Actomonas aquatica: one gene and its partner. Each later gene encodes a partner of the first gene's protein in a complex. Links are inferred from orthologs where the notes say so. Each region holds a gene or a part of one and is shown on either strand. Other genes may lie near its edges.

What was found. Proteins that work in one complex are often made in the same cells at the same time.
Region 2: the proteins of hisH (region 1) and hisF are in contact, whole or in part, in a crystal structure (PDB 6RU0), measured with the Thermotoga maritima proteins. The link is inferred for Actomonas aquatica from one-to-one orthologs. Residues at the interface, in WP_004080484.1 of Thermotoga maritima: Asn15, Arg18, Arg22, Arg117, Leu118, Pro119, His120, Met121, Gly122, Trp123, Asn124, Asn134, Gly135, Tyr136, Tyr138, Val140, Tyr158, Glu180, Lys181, Ser182, Ser183, Lys184, Ile185; in WP_004080486.1 of Thermotoga maritima: Met1, Leu2, Ala3, Arg5, Ser40, Glu41, Asp45, Glu46, Ala70, Glu71, Ile73, Asp74, Ile75, Pro76, Phe77, Asp98, Lys99, Ser122, Gln123, Glu161, Thr195, Leu196, Asn247, Arg249, Glu251.

The regions. Positions count from the first base shown.
Region 1 is NZ_CP139781.1:2,420,876-2,424,964, forward strand. Bases 453-3,395 are described here. They hold hisH (imidazole glycerol phosphate synthase subunit HisH), read right to left. Parts: upstream 2,265-3,395; coding sequence 1,641-2,264; downstream 453-1,640. Other genes in these bases: K1X11_RS09485 (citrate synthase), read right to left, coding at 453-1,505; hisB (imidazoleglycerol-phosphate dehydratase HisB), read right to left, coding at 2,366-2,962; hisC (histidinol-phosphate transaminase), read right to left, coding at 2,941-3,395. Also shown: K1X11_RS09480 (type II secretion system protein), read left to right, coding at 1-75; more of K1X11_RS09485, read right to left, coding at 216-452; more of hisC, read right to left, coding at 3,396-4,041; hisD (histidinol dehydrogenase), read right to left, coding at 4,083-4,089. UniProt on the Escherichia coli protein: IGPS catalyzes the conversion of PRFAR and glutamine to IGP, AICAR and glutamate. The HisH subunit catalyzes the hydrolysis of glutamine to glutamate and ammonia as part of the synthesis of IGP and AICAR.
Region 2 is NZ_CP139781.1:454,819-458,317, forward strand. The notes cover bases 573-3,499. They hold hisF (imidazole glycerol phosphate synthase subunit HisF), read right to left. Parts: upstream 2,454-3,499; coding sequence 1,692-2,453; downstream 573-1,691. Other genes in these bases: K1X11_RS01775 (NADPH-dependent assimilatory sulfite reductase hemoprotein subunit), read left to right, coding at 573-1,578; K1X11_RS01785 (hypothetical protein), read right to left, coding at 2,543-3,499. In the rest of the region: more of K1X11_RS01775, read left to right, coding at 1-572.

The DNA of each region.
Region 1 (4,089 bases):
TTCGACGACGGCGATCTGACCACCGGCCAGTTCCGCGGCAACACCGGTCGCTACTCCTACGTGCTGCAGTTCTGAGGACTGCGGTTGCGGTCTCGCTCACGGCACAGGGCCGTCCGGCACCCTGCGACGGGCCCAGCAGTCCCGCCCTACCGGTAAAACAAAAACGCCCCGGATCACTCTGAGGCGTTTGGAACTTTAGCGATGCGGCGAGCGGCTTATTCGCCGAAGCCTGGCACGTCGCGCTTGGCCGGGCCCACGTAGATCTGACGCGGGCGGTTGATCTTGGCCTTCGGGTTGGAGGCCACCTCGTGCCACTGGGCGATCCAGCCCGGCATGCGGCCGATGGCGAACATGACGGTAAACATCTCGGCCGGAATCTTGAGGGCGTTCATGATGAGGCCGGAGTAGAAATCGACGTTCGGGTAGAGTTTGCGCGAGATGAAGTAATCGTCGCTGAGCGCGGCCTGCTCGAGGTTGCGGGCGATGTCCAAGAGCGGATCGTTGGTGATGCCGAGGCTCGCGAGGGCGGCGTCGAAACTACCTTTGATGATCTTGGCGCGCGGGTCGTAGTTCTTGTAGACGCGGTGACCAAAACCCATGAGGCGGGCTTTGCCGTTCTTGGCGTCTTCAAGGAACTTCGAGCCGTCGTCGCCCGCCTCGTGGATGGCGGTGAGCATCTGGATCACGGCCTGATTGGCACCACCGTGCAGCGGGCCCCAGAGGGCATTCACGCCGGCGGCGGCGGAGGCGAAAAGATTGGCGCCCGCGGAGGCGACCATGCGCACCGTCGAAGTGGAGCAGTTCTGCTCGTGCTCGGCGTGAAGCAGCAGGAAGAGATTGATGGCGCGAGCAACTTCCGGCGTGGCATTATACTCGTCGTAGGGCACCGAGAACATCAGGTGCAGGAAGTTCTCCGCGTAACCGAGGCTCTTCTTCGGGTAGTTGAGCGGGAGACCGCCACTGACGCGATAGGTGTGCGCAGCGATGGTGCGCACCTTCGAGAGCGCGATGGCCGCAGCTTCGTCGAAGTGTTCCAAGTCCCGCTGGTGATTGTTGGAAGCGATGTGCGGGTAGTAGGCGCCCAAGGCGTTGAGCGACGACGAGAGCACCGCCATCGGGTGGGCGTCGCGCGGGAAGTTCTGAATGAAACGCTCCATTCCGGCGCGCAGCGGCGCCTGCTCGGTCAACGCGGCCGAGAAACGGGCGCGTTCAGCAGTGGAAGGCAACTCGCCGTAGATGACGAGGTAGGCCACGTCGATGAAACGGCAATTTTCGGAAAGTTGTTCGATGGGGTAACCGCGGTAACGGAGGATGCCGGCCTCGCCGTCGATGTAAGTGATTTCACTTTGGCAAGAGCCCGTGTTGCCGAAGCCTTCATCGTAAGTGATGTAACCGGTCGTGGAGCGAAGCTTGCGGACATCGACCGCCTTCTCGTTCTCGGTGCCTTCGAGGACCGGGAGTTCGAGTTCTTGGTCGCCAATCTTTAGGGTAGCGGACTGTGCCATAAGGAGAGAAAGGGAATGGATATTAGAGGTATTGCAAAGCAAAGACCTACAGAAAGCGGAACCATTCCCACAACATTAGCGAGTGGGTCGCACAACTTTAGCCGAACGAATAGAGATCAGCGAAATTTCATTCGCTCAACCCGCCGCCACGCGCGCGAAGTTGCGGTAGATTTGCAATCCCTTCGCCTGACTTTTCTCCGGATGGAACTGCGTCGCGAAGCAACGTCCGCGCGCAATCGCCGCCGTGAACGGGCCCGCGTAATCGGCCTGTGCCAACACAAGCTGCGAGTCCGCCGGCACACAGTGATAGCTGTGCACAAAATAAAACGACTCCCCTTCCGTCGCGAGGTCGGCGGCCAACGGCGAATCGGCCTGCGTGAAGCGCACCGTATTCCAACCCATGTGCGGCACCTTAAACTCCGGCGGCAGGCGGAAGCGTTTCACTTCGCCGGGAAAGATGCCGAGCCCTTCAACACCGCCCTCTTCCGAACGTTCGAAGAGCGCCTGCATGCCGAGACACACACCAAGGAACGGACGATCCGCGGCAATCCACTCGCGCACCGAATCCGCCAGTCCCGTGGCGCGGAGCGAAGCCACACAATCGCGCAACGCACCGACGCCCGGCAGCACCAGACCGGTGGCCGAGATGGCTTCGAGTTCCGCCGGTGTGCGAATGACATGAGGCTGCGCACCAACCGCCTCCAAGGCTTTGGTGACGCTGCGCAGGTTGCAGATTCCGTTATCGACGACGGCGATCATCTCTTCGAGATGAAGTCGAAAGTCCCAAAGTCTAAAAGTCTAAAGGTCGGATTGGTGATTCCTGACTTTTAGACCTTCGGACATTTGGACCTTAAGACTCCTTATATAAGTCCCTTGGTTGAAGGCAGGCTGTCGGCGGCGCGCGGGTCGATCGATGTCGCGATGTCGAGCGCGCGGGCGAGGCCCTTGAAGATGGCTTCGGCGACGTGGTGCGGTTCCTCACCATAGAGGAGCGCGACGTGCAGGTTGGCGCCGAGGGCGTTGCTGAAGGCGCGGCAAAATTCCTTCACCAGGATGATGTTAAAATCGCGCACAAACATGGTCGGCGCATTGGCCTCGTAGACGAGGTGCGGACGGCCGCCGATATCGACCACCACGCGGGCGAGCGACTCGTCCATCGGCAGCAGGAAAAAGCCGTAACGTCGGATGCCCTTCTTGTCGCCGAGCGCCTGCTTCAGCGCGTCGCCGAGCACGAGCCCCACGTCTTCCACCGTGTGATGGTAATCCACATCGACGTCGCCGTCGCAACGGACGGTGAGGTCAAACAAACCATGCTTCGCGAAGAGCGTGAGCATGTGGTCGAAGAACGGCACGCCGGTGGCCACATCGGCCACGCCGGTGCCGTCGACCGCGAGCGTGAGCTCGATGTCGGTTTCGGCGGTTTTGCGCGAGACGGTTACGGTGCGTTGGTCAGCCATGCTTGGATTGCTTCGTCGACGGCGAGCATCTCGTCGTCGGTGCCGACGCTGATTCGCAGGAAGGATGCGGTCAAGGCGTGGCTGGGGAAGGCGCGCACGAGGATCTTGCGCGATTGGAAGAACTTAAAAAGGGACTCCGCGACGGCCGGTCCACTCTCACCCGCGGCGTTGCGTGGCTCCACGAAAAGGAAGTTGGTGGCGGACTGATAGATGAACCAATCGCGCTGCGCCCACTCCCCGGCCCAGTGGTCGCGGGTGCGTTTGATTTTGCCGATGATGGCGTCGTAGTAACTCGCATCGGAAAGCGCGGCGAGCGCGGCCACCTGCGAGAGGCGGTTGACGTTGTAGCTGTCGCGCACGCGATCGAGCAGGCCGATCGTCTCGGGATCCGCCAGCGCGTAACCGACGCGCATGCCGGCGAGGGCGTGGGCTTTGGAGAGCGTGCGCACGACGACCAGGTTGCGATACTCGGCGAGCAGCGGGACGGCGTTCTCTTCGGCAAACGGCGCGTAAGCTTCGTCCACCACGAGCACGCCCGGGAAGGTATTGAGCACGGCGCGGAGTTCGGCATTGGTGAAACCGACGCCGGTCGGCGCGTTCGGCGAGGTCAGGAAAAACGCGCGAGCCCCGGATTGCGCAATGCGATCAACCGGCAGGCGCATGGAGCGGTCGAACTCGATGACCTCGGTGCCACCGTCCTGGATCGCCACCAGCACCGGATAGAGCGAGTAACTCGGAAAGGTGAAACCGGTGCTCTGACGATCGTCACCAAAGACGCGCACGAGCAGATTGAGAATGTCGTCGGAGCCATTGCCCACGATGACTTGCTCCGGGGTCACGCCATGCACTTCCGCAATCTTTGCGCGGAGCGGCGCGCTGGTCGGACTCGGGTAGAGGCGCAGCCGCGCGCCGCCGTGAGTGAGCTCCTCTTGAATGGCCGCGACCACGCGCGGGCTCGGTTCGTAGGGGCACTCGTTGGTGTTGAGTTTAACCCAACCGGAATCTGTCGGCTGCAGGCCCGGCGTGTAGGCGTAGAGCGCGGGCACATGAGCGCGGGCAAGTTCGGAGGGCGTAGGCATGGTGAGTTCAGGTAGAGGACAACGACGCCGAGGAGGCTCGCTTACTCT
Region 2 (3,499 bases), 2.0 Mb from region 1 along the record:
CAGCAGCTCACCAAATTCCACGGTCTCTACCTGCAGGACGACCGTGACCTGCGCAAAGAGCGTCGCCAGGCCAAGCTGGAGAAGGCGTTCTCCTTCATGTTGCGCGTGCGTCTGCCGGGCGGTCGCTGCACCCCGGCTCAGTGGCTGGTGCTCGATCAGCTCGCCGATGAGCGCGCCAACGGCTCTCTGCGTCTCACCACGCGTCAGACTTTCCAGTTCCATGGCCTGTTGAAGGGCAACGTGAAGCCGCTCGTCCAAGGCATGCATAAGGCTTTGCTCGATTCCATCGCGGCCTGCGGTGACGTGAACCGCAACGTCATGGCTCCGCCCAATCCGGAGCGCAGTGCCGCTCACGGTGCCATGTATGAGCACGCCAAGGGCATCTCGGAGCACCTGCTGCCGTCCACCCGCGCCTACCACGAGATCTGGCTCGATGAGGAAAAAGTGGCGGGCTCTGCGCCGGAGGAGGAGCCGATTTACGGCAAGACCTACCTGCCGCGTAAATTTAAGATCGGTTTCGCGATCCCGCCGTCGAACGACGTCGATGTGTTTTCGCAGGACCTCGGTTTCATCGGCATCGTCGAGAACGGTGAGCTGGTGGGCTACAACGTCACCATGGGCGGCGGTCTGGGCATGAGCCACGGCAACGAAGCCACGCATCCGCGACTGGCCGACGTGGTGGGCTTCATCACGCCGGACCAGGTCAACGCCATCGGTGAAGCCGTCGTGACCACCCAGCGCGACTACGGCGACCGCACCAACCGCAAGCACGCCCGCCTCAAATACACGATCGAGGATCGCGGCATCGACTGGTTCAAAGCCGAGGTCGAGAAGCGCTCGGGCATCACCTTTGGTCCGGTGCGCGACTACACTTTCACTACGATTCAAGATCCGCACGGCTGGCACGAGTGCGCCGATGGTTCCTGGTTCTACGGTCTGCACATCCTGAGCGGACGCATCATTGATCGCGACGACTGGAAGATGAAGACGGCGCTGCGTGAGATCGCCGAGATTCACCAAGGGGACTTCCGTCTGACGCCGACGCAAAACCTCACCATTTCCGGTGTCTCCGCCGATCAAAAGGCCGCGATCGAAGCGATTCTGGCGAAGCACGGTCTCGACAAGGAAAACGAGCGTTCGCTGCTGCGTCTCAATGCCATGTCCTGCGTGGCGCTGCCGACTTGCGGACTCGCCCTCGCCGAGAGCGAGCGGGTGCTGCCGGAGGTGTTGGAAAAGTATGAAGCGGTCTTTGAAAAAGCGGGACTGGCCAGCAACGCGATCAGCCTGCGCATGACCGGTTGCCCCAATGGCTGCGGTCGACCGTATCTCGCCGAGATCGGTTTTGTGGGCAAGGGCCCGGGCCGTTACGCGCTCTACATCGGTGCGAAATACAATGGCACCCGCCTCAATCGCATGCTGGCGCCGCGCGTCACCATCGACGAATCGATCGAACTGCTCACGCCCATCATCGAGCGCTATGCCAAGGAGCGCGCCGAGGGTGAAGAGTTCGGCGATTTCTGCGACCGCGTCATCTTGCCGGCCGACGCCACGGTGCACACCGTCGGTGGCGAAGCCTGAGTGCTGTCATACCCTGTCCAATAACGAGGAGCCGGCTACGCAGCCGGCTCTTTTGTTTTTACAGAAGCAGAGCGGCTCTGTTGCCCTCCGTTGCCTCCTGTAGAAGAAACCACTTACCGGCGCACGGGGACGTTGTGCTCAGCGAGGTAGTCTTTGACCTGCGGCACGGTGAGTTCGCCGAAGTGGAAGAGGCTGGCGGCAAGCACGGCGCTGGCGCGGCCGGCGTCGAGGGCCTCGGCAAAGTGGGGGAGTTCTCCGGCGCCGCCACTGGCGATCACGGGCACACTCACGGCGTCGCTGATGGCGCGGGTGAGGGCGACGTCGTAGCCGGTTTTCATGCCGTCGCAGTCCATGCTGGTGAGCAGAATCTCGCCGGCACCCAATTCAACCGCACGTTGGGCCCAAGCCACGGCGTCGAGCTCGGTGGGATTGCGACCGCCGTGGGTGTAAACACGCCAGGATTTGCCGTCGGGCTCCCGTTTGGCGTCGATGGCGACCACGATGCACTGCGCGCCGAATCGTTCGGAGGCGGCGCGGATAAGCTCAGGATCTTTGATCGCGGCGGTGTTGAGCGACACCTTGTCGGCGCCTGATTTGAGCATGGCCTCGATGTCTGCGACGGTGCGCAGGCCACCACCGACGGTGAGCGGCATAAAGCACTGCTCGGCGGTCGCGGCGACAACGTCGTGCATGATGGACCGACCATCGCTGGAGGCCGTGATGTCGAGGAAGACCAATTCGTCGGCTCCTTGGGCGTCGTAAGCCTTGGCGCATTCGACGGGATCACCGGCGTCGCGCAGCTCTTGGAATTTCACGCCTTTGACGACGCGACCATTGGTCACGTCGAGGCAGGGAATGATGCGACGGGCGAGCATGAAGCAGTAGCGAGTAGATGGTAGTGAGTAGCGAGTAGGTAGAGCGGCAGCATAGGCTACTCGCTACTCTCTACTCGATGCTCGCTACTTTAATCCACTTCCGCGATGTCGGGCTCGAAGCTGATCGCGACGCGGTAGACGTTGCCCGGACGCATGATCAGCGGGTGATCGCGCTCGAGGGTCTGCAGGTAGTGGATCTTGCCGTAGTTGGTGCGGTAGGTCGGGTCGTTGGTGACCACTTCGGTCTCCTGCCAGATGCCCTGGAAGTCGTCCTTGGTGACGGTGCAACGGTGGCCTTCCGGACCGAGCGCGAGCGAGCCACCCACATGGTATTTGGAGTGGGGGGCGGCGATCGCCAGCATGAGGCGGAAACGGTCCAACTGAACCTGTTGCTTCACGGTGTAGGCGAACTCGGCGCTGATTTGCGGACCAGCGAAGTTCCACTGCACCTTGACCGAACCCACACCCTTGAGCAGTTCCTGCTCGGTGGTGATGAGTTCCGGCTGATCGTAGCGGAAGAAGAAGCTGCGGCGCAGACCCAGACCGGTGACGCAGTTGCGGCCGTAGAAGGCCGGCACGGTCACCTTTTCGCCGAAGGTCAGCTCGGGGATCATGATCGGCGCGTAAACGTTGTTCGGCCAATCGAAGATGCCCGGGCAATGCGGGAAGGGCAGGCTGTCCGAGGTCGCGGCACCGCCGGCGGCGATGAGCGGAATCTGGAAGTGCAGGCCGCTGCCGGCATCGCGGTAGAGGAAGACACCCTGCTCCTTGCGGTTGGACTTGTCGAAGATGACGAAGCGACCGGTGGTGCGGGGCGGTTCAACCTTGGCCGGGCCAGTCGGCAGTTGCACGGCCTTGGCGAGGCGGGACCACTGGCAGAGGTAGCGGGCGGCGTCGAAGTTGGACAACCGGGTGGTGTGGCCAGCGGACGCGGTGCGCTCGGCGTCGCGGACGTCGAGGAAACCGTGTTCCTGATCGAGGTAGGTCTGGTAGAAGAACAGGAAGAGGCGGCGCAGGACGTCGAAATACTTCGGCTTCTGGTCTTC